DNA from 3 places in the Shewanella sp. SM73 genome. Region 3 is predicted to be linked to each of the others. Evidence: predicted binding sites of a transcription regulator. Region 3 holds the regulator's gene; each other region holds the start of a gene.
What was found. Region 3 encodes LexA, which represses DNA repair genes until DNA is damaged. Its sites were predicted from a motif close to TACTGTATNNNNATACAGTA; they were not measured.
Positions count from the first base shown of each region.

Region 1: recA (recombinase RecA) is a predicted target of LexA. The motif match lies at 2,855-2,874, and genes of this name have one in related genera.
Region 2: recG (ATP-dependent DNA helicase RecG) is a predicted target of LexA. The motif match lies at 3,400-3,419, and genes of this name have one in related genera.

Region 1 is NZ_JAKKRY010000008.1:175,385-180,295, reverse strand. Features, by position in the region: gene mutS (DNA mismatch repair protein MutS) at 9-2,579, opposite strand; gene recA (recombinase RecA) at 2,982-4,049, shown strand; gene L5M51_RS13330 (regulatory protein RecX) at 4,067-4,537, shown strand; gene alaS (alanine--tRNA ligase) at 4,857-4,911, shown strand, end outside.
Region 2 is NZ_JAKKRY010000019.1:18,852-23,762, forward strand. Features, by position in the region: gene L5M51_RS20095 (DUF3014 domain-containing protein) at 208-1,104, opposite strand; gene recG (ATP-dependent DNA helicase RecG) at 1,308-3,383, opposite strand; gene L5M51_RS20105 (DNA-binding response regulator) at 3,575-4,171, opposite strand; gene L5M51_RS20110 (sensor histidine kinase) at 4,171-4,911, opposite strand, start outside.
Region 3 is NZ_JAKKRY010000010.1:69,336-74,246, reverse strand. Features, by position in the region: gene mtr (tryptophan permease) at 1-328, opposite strand, end outside; gene plsB (glycerol-3-phosphate 1-O-acyltransferase PlsB) at 328-2,751, opposite strand; gene lexA (transcriptional repressor LexA) at 2,912-3,532, shown strand; gene L5M51_RS14525 (cell division inhibitor SulA) at 3,529-4,041, shown strand; gene coxB (cytochrome c oxidase subunit II) at 4,445-4,911, shown strand, end outside.

The DNA.
Region 1 (4,911 bases), on a different contig from region 3:
CCTGATGTTTAGCTCAAGCGTTTCAGTTCATAGAGCAAATCAAGCGCCTGTTTTGGCGTTAAGTTATCGGGATTAATGCTACTTAATTTAGTCAAAGCTGGATTTTCAACCGGTTCAGGTAAAGCGAGTAAGCTTTGAATGGGCGTCCTCGTTCCTTCTGGTTGATGATCGCGACTCTCCAATTGCTGCAATTTATGTTTCGCTGCTTTAATCACTTTGTTTGGCACGCCGGCAAGCGCCGCAACTTGTAAGCCGTAGCTTTTACTGGCGGCGCCTTCTTGTACTGCATGCATAAAGGCGATGGTATCATCGTGCTCTATGGCATCAAGGTGCACATTGTAAACACCTGCCATTAAGTCAGGTAATTGAGTTAGCTCAAAATAATGGGTGGCGAATAGGGTCATAGCCCCTACTTGCTGGGCTAAATATTCCGCCGCCGACCAAGCTAGTGATAAACCATCATAGGTGGATGTTCCACGGCCGATTTCATCCATTAACACTAAACTACTGGCAGTGGCATTGTGCAGGATGTTGGCAGTTTCAGTCATTTCTACCATAAAGGTTGAGCGGCCAGAGGCCAGATCGTCTGATGCGCCAATACGGGTAAAGATGCGATCAATCGGGCCAATCAGGGCGCGATCTGCTGGAACAAAACAACCAATATGGGCCATCAGTGTAATCAAGGCGACTTGGCGCATATAGGTTGATTTACCGCCCATGTTGGGTCCGGTGACAATCAACATACGTCTTTGATTGTGCAAGGTCACTGGGTTAGCGATAAACGGTGTTTGGCTAACACGCTCCACCACTGGATGGCGACCTGCGTCTATTTGTACGCCGATATCTTGGCTCAGCTCTGGACAAGTGTAGCCTAAGGTTTCGGCACGCTCGGCAAAGTTACTCAGTACATCAAGCTCAGCCGCTGCTCTAGCAAAAGCCTGTAATTCATGTAATTTCGGCAGAATAAGATCGAATAACTGTTCCCATAACTGCTTTTCGAGTGCCAGCGCTTTACCTTGGCTCGAGAGGACTTTTTCTTCGTATTCCTTAAGTTCGGGCGTGATATAACGCTCCATATTCTTAAGTGTTTGGCGTCGTTGATAATTGAGCGGTACTTGTGAGGATTGCAGGCGGCTTACTTCGATGTAATAGCCGTGTACGCGGTTATAGCCGACTTTAAGTGTATTGATGCCAGTACGTTCTTTTTCTCTGGCTTCAAGTTGTACTAAGTAATCACTCGCTCCTTCGCTCAGACCGCGCCATTCATCTAGTTCGCTGTTGTAGCCTTCACGGATCACTCCGCCATCGCGGATAAGCATGGGAGGATTATCGACTATCGCGCGCTCAAGCAGGGCTTGCTCAGCGGGGAACTCACCTAAGTGTTGACGCAATTGAGTCGTGTGCGGCGCGCTCAGTGTACTTAAACTCTGTTGTAATTCAGGCAATAAGCCCAGTGCTTGACGTAAACGTGCAAAGTCCCTTGGACGGGCAGTGCGCAGGGCTAACCTTGCCATGATACGTTCGATATCGCCAAGTGCCTTTAGCTGCTCATGCAAACCTTCGTGGGCTGCGGTATCGAGCAGTTCAGTCACCGCCTGTTGGCGCGCCTTGATTTGCTTAGGATCTCGCAGAGGCTGATGGATCCAGCGTTGTAACATACGGCTGCCCATAGGCGTTGCCGTGTTATCTAATACTGCGGCTAAGGTATTATCGCGGCCACCGGCAAGGTTTTGAGTTAATTCTAAATTACGGCGAGTTGCCGCATCGAGTACTATGCTATCGGTTTGATTGAAGCGGATAATGGCATTGATATGTGGCAGTGCCGTGCGCTGTGTGTCTTTGACATATTGCATCAAGCAACCCGCAGCTTGCAGTGATAAACGTGCATCTGCGATACCAAAACCATGTAAGTCTTTAGTGCCAAATTGGGCCAGTAGTAACTTGATACTCGTATCGTAATCAAATTCCCATTCAGGGCGACGACGTTTACCTTTAAAACCGTTAAGTAGACCTAGTTCGCCAAAGTCTTCACTGTAGAGAATTTCAACGGGATTAGTGCGTTGCAATTCTGCTTCTAATGACTCTCGGGTGTCGAGCTCAGCAATCACAAAACGTCCGGATGAAACATCTAATGTGGCATAACCAAAACCGACTTTACCTTGATAAACCGCGGCTAACAGATTGTCTTGGCGTTCTTGTAGCAACGCTTCGTCGGTTAAGGTGCCTGGTGTGACAATTCGCACCACTTTACGTTCTACGGGCCCTTTAGATGTCGCGGGATCGCCAATCTGTTCGCAAATCGCAACTGATTGACCAATTTGAACTAATTTTGCAAGATAGCCTTCCACAGCATGGTAAGGAAGTCCCGCCATCGGAATAGGATCGCCACCACTTTTACCGCGCGCAGTGAGTGAAATGCCTAACAGCTCAGAAGCGCGTTTAGCATCGTCATAAAACAACTCGTAGAAGTCACCCATGCGATAAAACAGCAACATATCGTGATGTTCTGCTTTCATCGTCAAGTACTGACGCATCATAGGAGTATGTTTTTCTAAATCATCGGTATCAATTACATTCATTAAATCGTTATCGTCCGTTGTGACTGCCTAAAGGCGATACAGTTTGTGTGGTTAAGGGTGATTAAGCGCTATGGAAGCGGAAGACTGCTGTACAATTTTCAGCTAAAAAGACCACGCAAAATTTGTTGCGCCAATCTTAGCAATAATTTAGCGAAAATTGAGCCCTTAACGATGGATATTGATCAAAGGGAGCTATTATCTGATTTGATATTCGCTAAAACCTTGGTCATATTAAAAATCCTATCAGCTAAAAATAATTCAGTCACAGGTCTTGATACTGTATGATTGTACAGTATACTAGTCAGCAGAATTAAGACAAAAAGCGCTGCTTTTTGAATTACCCGTTTGTAAATTGAATATCACTTTTGACAGCTTAATGCTTGTCTTGATGAGGGAACAGGAATGAAGGTCGATCCAAATAAAGAGAAAGCACTTGCTGCGGTATTGATCCAAATTGAGAAACAATTTGGTAAAGGCTCCATCATGAAGCTGGGCGAAGATCGCTCTATGGATGTTGAGACCATTTCTACCGGTTCTCTGTCTCTGGACGTTGCTTTAGGTGCTGGCGGTTTGCCAATGGGTCGTATAGTTGAGATCTATGGTCCTGAATCATCAGGTAAAACAACACTGACTTTAGAAGTGATTGCCGCAGCGCAACGTGAAGGCAAAACCTGTGCTTTTATCGATGCAGAGCATGCGTTAGACCCTATTTATGCTAAAAAATTGGGCGTAGATATTGATAACCTGCTGTGTTCACAACCGGATACTGGCGAGCAAGCGCTTGAGATTTGTGATGCTTTAACTCGTTCAGGCGCTGTTGACGTTATCGTAGTCGACTCCGTGGCGGCATTAACGCCTAAAGCTGAAATCGAAGGCGAAATTGGTGATTCTCACATGGGCCTAGCGGCGCGTATGATGAGCCAAGCCATGCGTAAACTTGCGGGTAACTTAAAGCAATCTAACACCTTACTTATCTTCATCAACCAAATTCGGATGAAAATTGGTGTGATGTTCGGTAACCCAGAAACTACAACCGGTGGTAACGCGCTGAAGTTTTATGCTTCTGTTCGTCTAGACATTCGTCGCACTGGTGCCATTAAAGACGGCGATGAAGTGGTCGGTAACGAAACTCGCGTTAAAGTGGTGAAAAACAAGGTTGCAGCGCCGTTTAAGCAAGCTGAGTTCCAAATCCTTTATGGGCAAGGTATTAACCGTACTGGTGAGTTAGTAGACTTAGGCGTAGCTCATAAGTTGATTGAAAAAGCGGGTGCTTGGTACAGCTATAAAGGTGATAAAATCGGCCAAGGTCGTGCTAATGCTGGCAAATATCTGACTGAAAACCCAGCTATTGCGGCTGAAATTGACAAGACGCTACGTGAGTTGCTTTTGAGTAATCCGAGTGCCTTGGCTGCCAAAGCTGATGATAGTACTGAGGACAATATTGATTTAGAGACAGGCGAAGTATTCTGAGTCAGTCAGCCCATCAAATTGCGGTCGCGCTGTTAGCGCGCCGCGATTATTCCCGTTTACAAATCCGCGATAAATTGCTCGAAAAAGGTTTCGAACTTAACGATATCGAACCTGTACTCGATGCTTGCGAATCCTCCGGTTTTATTAATGATGCTCGTTATGCCGAACTGTTGGTGCGAAGCCACATCAGTCGAGGCCACGGTGCAATACGCATCCGCCAAGCAATCGCACAGAAAGGCTTATCTAAAGACTGTATTGAAGCCGCTTTGGTTAATTGTGATTGTGACTGGTTTGAGCTAGCAAAAGATAAAGCCACCAAAAAATACGGCATTCCCCGTGTGACAGAAGTGAAGGGCTCTAAAGCTCGGGATCTCATCGCAAAGGAAAAGGCCAAACGAGTGCGCTTTTTAATGGGCCAAGGCTTTAGCTACGATCAAATCACTTACGCACTAGATTCAGATCCCAATGATCTCGATGAAGATTATTAAATTTGGAGCTAAGACTGTAAAAGCTCATCTAAATATTATCAATGGGTCTTGTCCATTTCGTACTTCACATTAGACTCACTTGCTTAAATATTGTCCGTGCCGCGATAAACTTACGCCGTCTTTATTTGTGCTTTATCCTGTCGTTTTGCTTCTAGTGACTCTGGTGTGGGCGATTCACGCTAAAATATTAAATTCCTGATGTGTATATCACCAATCAAGACTGGTCGTCCTTCCTTAGTCTGCTTATAATGCTGGGCAAATAGAAATACGGCTAGCCTAAGGCGTAGCTGGTAATGCTTACCCAATTCAGGATGATTTCATGTATCAAACTACAGCAGAGCTCAGAAGCGCTTTCCTCGAATTTTTCCGCAGCA
Region 2 (4,911 bases), on a different contig from region 3:
TGGTCATTCTACACTATGCCCCTTCTTTTTATGAAGCCATTTGCATTGTGCGGGTTAACGGAATGGGATCAAGTGCTGTGATTTACAGCACTTATTCGACATTGAGTAACAAATATCGCAGTGGCTATCTGATTGCGCAGACGCTTTAACTTACAGGTTAAAATGAAAAAAGGCGCACTGAGCGCCTTTTGGCATGAGCTTGATAACCTATTGCGACAATTGATTCTCGATTTTACGCAGCGCTACTTTCAACTTGCGAGTATTTTCTGGACCCATACGGATCAACAGTTTTTGTGCACTGGGTAGTGCCTCTAAGTTAGGGTCAACGAATTGATAGTTAACGCTAATTGAATTCAGCTCAATCGGATCTTCAATAATAGGTGCTGCGAGTAACATTTTAATCGCTTGCAGCATTCTGTCGTTAAATTTGGCGTTGCTGTAGCCGAGTTCGGTAAAGGCTTCCTCTAGGAGCGGCGTCAGTTGCTTGTAAGTTGTAATTAAGCTCTGTTCGTCCATTTTGGCAATCGAGTCAACATAGGCATCGTATCTGTGGAAACCCTCAGGATTTAAATACACTTTGTTGGTGATTTCTGAGACTGAGAACAGCTTCTCTGGTCCTTTAAGTGGGCTAACTTTACGGGTTAATTCACCCTGAGCTAGGTTATCCACGAATACCACAAATTGGCGGACGAGATCTTGCTGCACTAACGAAGAACTCAGCACATTGTTATTGATCATGGCGAGAGCTTTTTGTTGCACAAATGCATCACTTTCAGCCAGCACAGGCACAGGTTCTACGACAACTTCAGGCTCTGCCACTGCAGTGGTTTCAGTGCTATTAGTGTTCGTTTCTGTAACGGCAGGCGTCGTCTCAGTGGTTTCAGGCTCTGGCTCACTTTCGAGCGTCATAGGTTCAGATGGCGGTGTTTCAGGCAATACAATAGGGGCGTTAGGAATGAGTTTAGGTGAGTCAGAATCACCGCTGTAGTAATAATATCCTCCGGCAGAAAGTAGCACGACGAGCACTATCGCAAAAAGCGCAAAGCGATTGCTGCTAGAAGAAGTCTCTTGAGGTGTTATTCTATCATCTTGATTAACTTGCATTTTACATCCTTCGCTTGAGTGTCAAGGTAACTTGGTGAATACATGCAGCTAACATTAAAGTGCAAGAGCGGGCTATTTGAAGGCCGCAGGTTCATTTTGCAAGTTTCCATGCGCTTGTCTATAGCGCTTAGCTGAACATAAACAATTTATTTCGAGTAAAGGCAGATGTTACGCCTCGTTCTTTACCCTTTAATATTTACGGCCTAAGCCTGCACATAGTGCTGTCTGTGCCCGAGCCAACGTAAAATAATTGCATCGACTTTTTCGGGAGCTTGCGCCATTACATGGCTCGCTAATTTCTGAATGTGTGGGATCAAAGCTTGATCGCGCACCAGATCGGCAATTTTGAGCTCAGCCAGTCCCGTCTGCTTAGTGCCAAGCACTTCACCCGGGCCACGAATTTCTAAATCTTTCTGCGCTATGATGAAACCATCATTGCTTTGTCTGAGTACACTCAGTCTTTGGGTGGCGGTATGGCTCAACGGCGCCTTGTAGAGTAACACACAATGGCTTGCGATGGCGCCTCGACCGACTCGTCCGCGCAGTTGATGCAGCTGTGCTAGACCTAAACGTTCAGGGTTTTCAATGATCATCAGGCTGGCATTAGGCACGTCGACGCCCACTTCAATCACGGTTGTCGCTACCAGTAGATGAATAATGCCTGCCTTAAAGTCGGCCATGATTTGCTGTTTCTCGGCGCTCTTCAACCTGCCATGCACTAGGCCAATATTGAGCTCGGGCAGGGCGAGGCGCAGTTCTTCGGCTGTGTCTTCGGCGGCTTGGCATTCGAGCACTTCGGATTCTTCAATCAGAGTACACACCCAATAGGCCTGACGTTGGTCGCTGATGACGGCGTTACGCACCCGTTCAAGCACTTCGTTACGGCGTAAATCAGCAATCGCCACAGTGGTCACTGGAGTTCGCCCCGGCGGCAGTTCATCGATAATGGACGTGTCGAGATCTGCATAGGCCGTCATTGCCAGCGTGCGGGGAATAGGTGTGGCTGTCATGATCAATTGATGCGGGTGGAAACCTTGGCTCACGCCCTTTTCCCGCAGGCCTAAGCGTTGGTGTACGCCGAATCTGTGTTGCTCATCTATGATAATTAACGCAAGTTTGTTAAAGACCACATGCTGCTGGAAGATGGCATGGGTACCAATCACCATCTGGGCGGCGCCGGATTCAATATCCGCAAGGGATTGCGCTCTGACCTTGCCTTTAAGTTTTCCCGCCAGCCAACCGACCTTAAGCCCGAGTGGCTCAAACCAAGCGGCAAAGTTAGTCGCATGCTGCTCGGCCAATAGCTCGGTTGGCGCCATCATGGCAACTTGATAACCGTTTTCAATCGCTTGCAATGCCGCCATCGCCGCGACTAAGGTTTTACCTGAGCCAACATCCCCTTGCACTAAGCGCATCATAGGGTGCGGCTGTTCTAAATCTTTGCCTATATCAGCCACGACTCTTTGCTGGGCGCCAGTCGGCTTAAAGGGCAAAGCCGCGAGGAAGGGATTGAGCAACTGCCCCGTGGCCTGCATGGTAACCGCTGCATCTAAATTACTGCGCTGCCTTAGGCGTAGCATGCTGAGATTATGGGCGAGCAACTCTTCCTGCACGAGTCGCTGCTGGGCTGGGTGTTGGCCTAACTCTAAATCGAACTGAGAGATCCCCGCAGGAGGTCGATGCAGCGTCTGCAGCGCTTGTTTAAGGCTGATGTTATTAGGTTGCAACTGCGGTGGCAGCAGCTCAGTTAAACCGCCCTCTTCCAGCAATACCAAAGCTTGCTCGGTCAGCTTGAGCCAACTCGCTTGTTTTAAGCCCTCAGTCGTGGGATAAATCGGCGTTAGGGTATCACTCAGGTGAACATCTTCACCGGGATACACCACTTTATATTCTGGATGCACTATCTCAGCTTGATGACTACCACGGCGCACTTCACCGTAGGCGCGGATCATCAAACCATTTTGCATGGCATTACGCTGAGCAACGGAAAAGTTAAAGAAGCGCAGGCTTAAGCTGCCCGTATCGTCGCGCACATTGCAGACCAGCATGCGCTTGCGGCCTTGGATGATTTGTGTCGATTGGATTTCAGCTTCTATAGTGCCATAACCGCCTAGGCTGAGGGCGGCAATGGGATAGATTTGGGTTCTATCTTCGTAGCGCAGGGGTAAGTGAAACAGCAGATCTTGTACTGTTGTGATGCCGAGCTTTGCGAGTTTCTCCGCGACCTTTTTGGCGACGCCTTTGAGGTCGGTGATCGGAACAAGATCCAATTGCTGCAAGTCGTTAGCACTCAATCACTGTGAATTTATACATATATTAACAGAGAATAAGCGTAAGGCAATCTCAAGGGGAATTAGGGTGTTATCAAATTTTGTTTGGAAGCATAGCTAATATCCTTCTGTGGCCTTAAGACCACAAAATTGTTGATAAGATATCGTTAGGCTGAAAGCGTGGTTAACTGTGAGTGTTATTACAACCAGCCTTTTTGCTTGGCAATGCGGGCTGCATCGATTCGATTACTGGCATTGAGTTTGGCTATGGCTTCTGAGAGGTAGTTGCGAACAGTCCCTTCGGCGATAAAAAGAGTTTCGGCGATGTCGGAGGTGGATTTGCCTTCGCTAGCGAGGCGAAGAGCGCGGCGTTCTTTGTCGTTGAGCGGGTCGACATCGCCAATCGCCATCATGGCAAGTTCAGGATCGATCACTCGTTTTCCCGCCATCACTTGTTGAATCGCGTTGACTAAGGTTTCCGAGGGCGCATCTTTAAGCAGAAAGCCGCCCACACCCGCTTCTATGGCACGTTTAATATAGCCCGTACGGCCGAAGGTGGTAATGACCACTATTTTGGTTTGGCTATGTTGCTCCTTTAACCATGTGGCCAGCTCTAAGCCTGTGCGGCCGGGCATTTCGATATCCGTTAGCAAGAGATCAAAGCTTTGCTGTTTGAGTAAACTTAGAGCTTCGTCGCCGTCACTCGCTTGGGTGATACTAAAACCCCCAGCAAGCGTGAGGAGTGCGGCGAGTGCTCCTCGCACCATAGCTTGATCTTCCGCCAATAAAATCTTCATTAATGTGTTGCTCCCTGCAAAGGTAAACTGACGGTAAATGTATATCCCTGTTCGAGATTATAGCTCAAGCTGCCGCCTAAACTGTCGAGGCGCTCGCGTATACCTGTGAGGCCATTACCCTCTATAAAAGGTTTGGCCGCGGCATTGTCTTTGACTTCGAGCAGCAGGCGGTCTGATTGCTTAGAAAAGTGGATAGAGCATTCACTTGCACCGCTATGGCGAAGAATATTATTAATGAGTTCGGTGAGGATCAAACTCAGTTGGCTTTCTGTGGTTGCACCTAGCTTGGGTAGCTCACCACTGAGCTCGACACTTAAGCCTTTATCCCTTAAGGATTTACAAAGCTGCGTCACGCAACTCTCTAGGCCCTTGTGTTTGTAGTCTGACACGGTGTGGCGGATCTGGCTTAAACTTTCCCTCGCAATTTGTCCTAGCTCAGTCAATTGGGTTGATGCGAGTTCATATTCTTGTTTTGCGATTAGCTTTTCGGCTAGCTCAGCCTTAAGGGCGATGGAAGATAGGCTATGCCCCATAATGTCGTGTAGATCCCGCGCGATACGTTCACGCTCAAGCATAGTGGCCAAGGTGGTAATTTCTTGGGCACTTTGCTGTTCTTTCAATTTATGCCGATAACGTCTGCGTTCGGCGACACCAAACATGCCCACGCCGAGCACTAATCCCGAGCCGTAAAGCGGAAAGTAGTAACTGTTAAAGTGGTAAATCTCATTGAGGGCAAACAG
Region 3 (4,911 bases):
AGGCATAGGTCAAAATATACAACACGAAAGCGATAGAAACGCCGTTCACTATCCGCCAAAACTGCCCAAGAGTTTGCTTGCTTAAGGTATCGAAGCTAGCACCGGGTTCGAAATGTAAATTGGTTTCGAGCAACAATAAGCCCGACATCAACATGCAAAACCAAATACCCAATAACATTAAAATCGAATAGCCAAACCACATACCTGCACCGACCACGGGCAGAGAAAACATCCCAGCACCTACGGTCGTGCCAGCAATAATCATGGCACCACCAAGCAAGGACTTACCTGCGGGCTTATGCTTAGCCGCATTCATATGATTTGCCATTAAACTGTGTGCTCCGCGGTGACACTCGCCACTATCGTTTGTCTCACTGACGGACGTAATAAGCTATTGGCCTGATCTCGTATGCGATTGATATTGGACTTATCTTCACTATCCGCCAGATATCCCAATTCTTTGAGCTTCACGCTCAAAGTACCGTAGAGTTTTTTATCGTAGAATTCAGGCGCGGTAATACCATGTAAAGCCCCTAAACGCTGAGCGAGTAAATGGCTCTCAGACTCAAGTTCTGAGCGCTCCATCTTAGGTCTGTTCGCTAACAGATTGAAAATAATAGCGTAGCGTTGCAAAGTTTCACTCACTGAACTGGCTAACAACAATAATTGGCTTGAGTGCTCAGGCACGACAGCTAAAGTATCTGTCTCAACCACTAAACCTTGCCCAATCAGGAAATCCAGCACTTGCTCAACATAGGCTGGTAAGTCTTTAATTCCCATGAAGAGTTCGGCTTTCAGCAGTGGATAAAAATCGGCAACGATTGAAACCACTTGCTGGCGCAGGATCTGTTCATTGTGGGTTAAACAACTCGCAATTAATGACGGTACGATAAATAAGTGAATGATATTGTTACGATAGTAAGTCATAGACACAGCCTGACTCGCTTCGATAGACACTATTTCCCCTAAAGGATCGGCACTAACAACAAACTTGTTCAGCTCTAAACCTTGCTGCACTAAATGCTTACCATCACCTTCGGCAACAGATGTATAAGAAGTGTAAGGCACTTTTTTGAGTAGGGTCAGATACAAATCAAGCTGACGCTCCAGCAGACTACGTTCTAAGGCGTTTTGATCTGTCGCCAGTAAGACTAAGCTAGTCAAAGTCACCGAACTCGCGGCTGCGGCATCATTGATACGCGTCATCACCCGATTAGCCAGCACGTTTACCGCTGGAGTTAACCAACTTGGTTTCTGCTCGGGATCATCGGCCAACTCAGCACGCCAGTTTGGCGCACGCTCATTTAAGAAATTTTGTAAGGTAATAGGCTCGCCAAAATTCACGTAACCTTGGCCAAAATTACCTAATTTGCGAATGGCACCGAACACCTGCCACACAGATTCTTTTTTCTTTTTCTTACCGCTTAACTCTTTATGGTAAGTCGCCACTTCCATCACATGGTCATAGCCTAAATACACAGGCACAAGTGTGACAGGACGTTCAATACCGCGCAGTACGCTGTTCATCGTCATGGCGATCATGCCAGTTTTCGGCGCCAACAGACGGCCAGTACGTGAACGGCCACCTTCGGAGAAGTATTCCACCGAATAACCTTTAGCAAACAGCTGATCTAAATACTCACGAAATACTGCGGTATACAGCTTGTTGCCATTAAAACTACGGCGGATAAAGAAGGCACCACCGCGACGGAACATAGGTCCCGCGGGCCAGAAGTTGAGGTTGATGCCAGCAGCAATGTGCGGCGGAACCATGCCTTGATAATACAAAATATACGATAACAGCAGGTAATCCATGTGGCTGCGATGGCAAGGCACATAAACAATCTCGTGGCCATCGTGATGCAGCTGGCGAACTTGCTCGGCGCCTTTAATGTTGATCCCGCTATAAAGCTTGTTCCACAACCAAGTTAAGAAACGCTCGGCAATACGCACTAAACTATCTGAGTAATCGGCTGCTATTTCATCGAGGTACTCAATAGCCGTCTCGCGCGCTTGGGTCTCAGAAATCTTTTTACTGGCGGCTTCTTCTTGAATCGCTTTGCGCAGCGACTCAGATTTGAGTAACGAATGAAACAGTGCTTGGCGGTTTGGCAGCACAGGCCCTGTCATTACCTTACGTTGACGACGGAAATGCACGCGCGCAACCCGTGCTAACTTATGGGCAATCCCCATGTCGGTGCCATGTTCGTCAGCCATGTAACGCAGGGATACGGCATTCGAAAACTGCACGAAGTTATGTCGACCTAAGAACAGAATCATCAAGCACTTGCGCAGCCAAGTCGGGTTTTCCCGCTCAAATACGGCCGCCTTCATAGTGTCGTCTTCTTTCCCTGGCGTGCGACCCCAATACAAGCTCACGGGTACCAGTTGAATATCTAATTCAGGACGTTCCTTATGCACGGCTAACAAACGCATAAAACATTCGAGGAAAGGCTCATTACCAGCACGCTCGCCAAACAGTGGCTTACGTCCTTGAAGACAGACAACCCGAGGCGCAGTCACACCATTAGCCACTAGAGGCTCATAAGGGCTTGGTAAACCTAACTTAGCCGTTATTTCGCTCAAAGCAGCTATGTCACTGAGGGATTCTGTTTTCATCACATAAACAAGGGGTCTGGAAGCATCCAGATTCAGATCGGCAAAGGGATCCTGAGGCACCACAATAGTGTGCACTAAGTGTTTTTGGATCCAACGTAATGATTTCAACCAAAGAGAGTCGTGTTTAGGCATTATTCTTATGCAATTAAGTGCGTTTACTAGCCCGATAGAATACCAGACTATGGGTAATATTCGCTAATTCTCTCCAACATAGCTAAAAAGTGGTTAATACTTGCGCTGCAAATAATACTGTATATACTAACAGTAACTGTATAGAAAAACAGGAAACACCATGAGACCTTTGACGCCACGCCAAGCTGAAATATTAGAGCTAATTAAACGAAATATTGCCGATACTGGCATGCCACCCACTCGGGCAGAAATCGCAACCCGTTTAGGTTTTAAGAGCGCCAATGCGGCTGAAGAACACCTTAAAGCGTTGGCGAAAAAGGGCTGCATTGAGATCATGCCTGGCACATCTCGGGGCATTCGTCTGCCTGCGGAAATCGAAGATTTGACTGAAACAGGTTTACCGCTCATCGGCCAAGTGGCCGCGGGTGAACCTATCCTCGCCCAAGAACATGTTGAACAGTACTACCAAGTCGACCCAAGCATGTTCCATCCCGCCGCCGATTTTTTACTGCGAGTAAAAGGCGACAGCATGAAGAATATCGGCATTCTCGAAGGTGATTTGCTGGCAGTTCATAAAGTAGAACAAGCTAGAAATGGTCAGGTGGTTGTCGCTAGAGTCGATGACGATGTCACTGTTAAACGTTTCGAAAAAAAAGGTAATGTGGTCTATCTACATGCCGAAAATGAAGATTACTCCCCGATTAAAGTGGATTTAGGCTTCCAAAGTTTAACAATTGAAGGACTCGCCGTCGGTGTGATCCGTAATGGAGATTGGCTATGAATAAACTACTTGGCAATGCCCCCCGCCATCCGGGCTTGTGGCTCGATGAAGTCCGTGATGCCGACTATGACTGGCACCATGCGCCTATCGCCTGCATGCCAACTAAGACTCAAGGTCGCCAAGAATTAATTCATCTGAGTGCACAACTCGCTCAGTTAAGCCAACAGGGCCGTTGGTTAGTGCTCATCAACCCACCAAGTATTGGCTACAAGCAAACGCTCGCTAACGCGGGTGTGCGTATGGATAGAGTTTTGCTGGTACATGCTAAAGATGAAGTCGAAACCCTGTGGGCGATGGAAAAAGCCCTGACAAGTGGTACGTCCAGTGCAGTCATTACTTGGACTCAATCATTAGATGCGCGGGATAATCGACGCCTACAAATCGTGGCTAAAAGTGCCAGAGCTATGGGCATAGTGCTTGAAGACGTAAACAGTCACTTACATGCCGACGTACGCATTGAGCAAGGCAATCTCTTCGGTCAGCAATCTTTTTTTAGCGCTGTACACTAAATATTCATTTAATTTTTTACCTTGAAAGCCGCCTCACCTATGAATGTGAGGCTTTTTTTTGGCAATTTTTCAGATAATTAGATAAATAAGTGATCTTGATCAATATTTAAACAGCAAGTATGGTTGGTTAAGTCGGTGATGATATATCACCTTCCGTGGTCAATGAATCGAGTATTTATCGAACTCGAAGCGCCACTAAAAATAGAGAACAGATTTATTTCAGCAGTATGTGCCAGCGTGGCTAATTACCAGCAGTAACAATACTTGATTAAAAGTAACAGCCGCCAACGCACGTTGAAGTCAAAAAAGCTTTTTTGGGAACTGAAGAGTTTGCATAGAGTTGAGACTTACTGTGTTGCTCTTCTTTGTAGTTGCTATTCGCAATTGGCAGAGGAGAAGTCTTGTGAAGCAATTGTTGTATTGTTTACTCGTGGTGCTTTTCGCACCACCGTTGACCGCCGCAGACATGCGGTTCAACATGACCCCTGGCGTGACCGAGATCAGTGGCAAGGTTTATCACTTGCACATGACCATCTTGTATATCTGCTGCGCAATAGGCCTAGTGGTCTTTGGCGTCATGATTTACGCCATGATCAACCACAGAAAATCCAAAGGCGCTGTCGCGTCCCACTTTCACGAAAGCACTAAAGTTGAAATCGCTTGGACGATTCTGCCATTTATCATTTTGATCTTAATGGCGATTCCAGCGACAAAAACTTTAATCGCAATGGAAGATCCCAGCAACGCCGATCTCACCGTAAAAGTCACGGGGTCCCAATGGAAATGGCATTACAGCTATTTCGATCAAGATATTGATTTTTATAGCATACTGACAACACCCAGAGCACAAATTGAAGGCACCGAAACCAA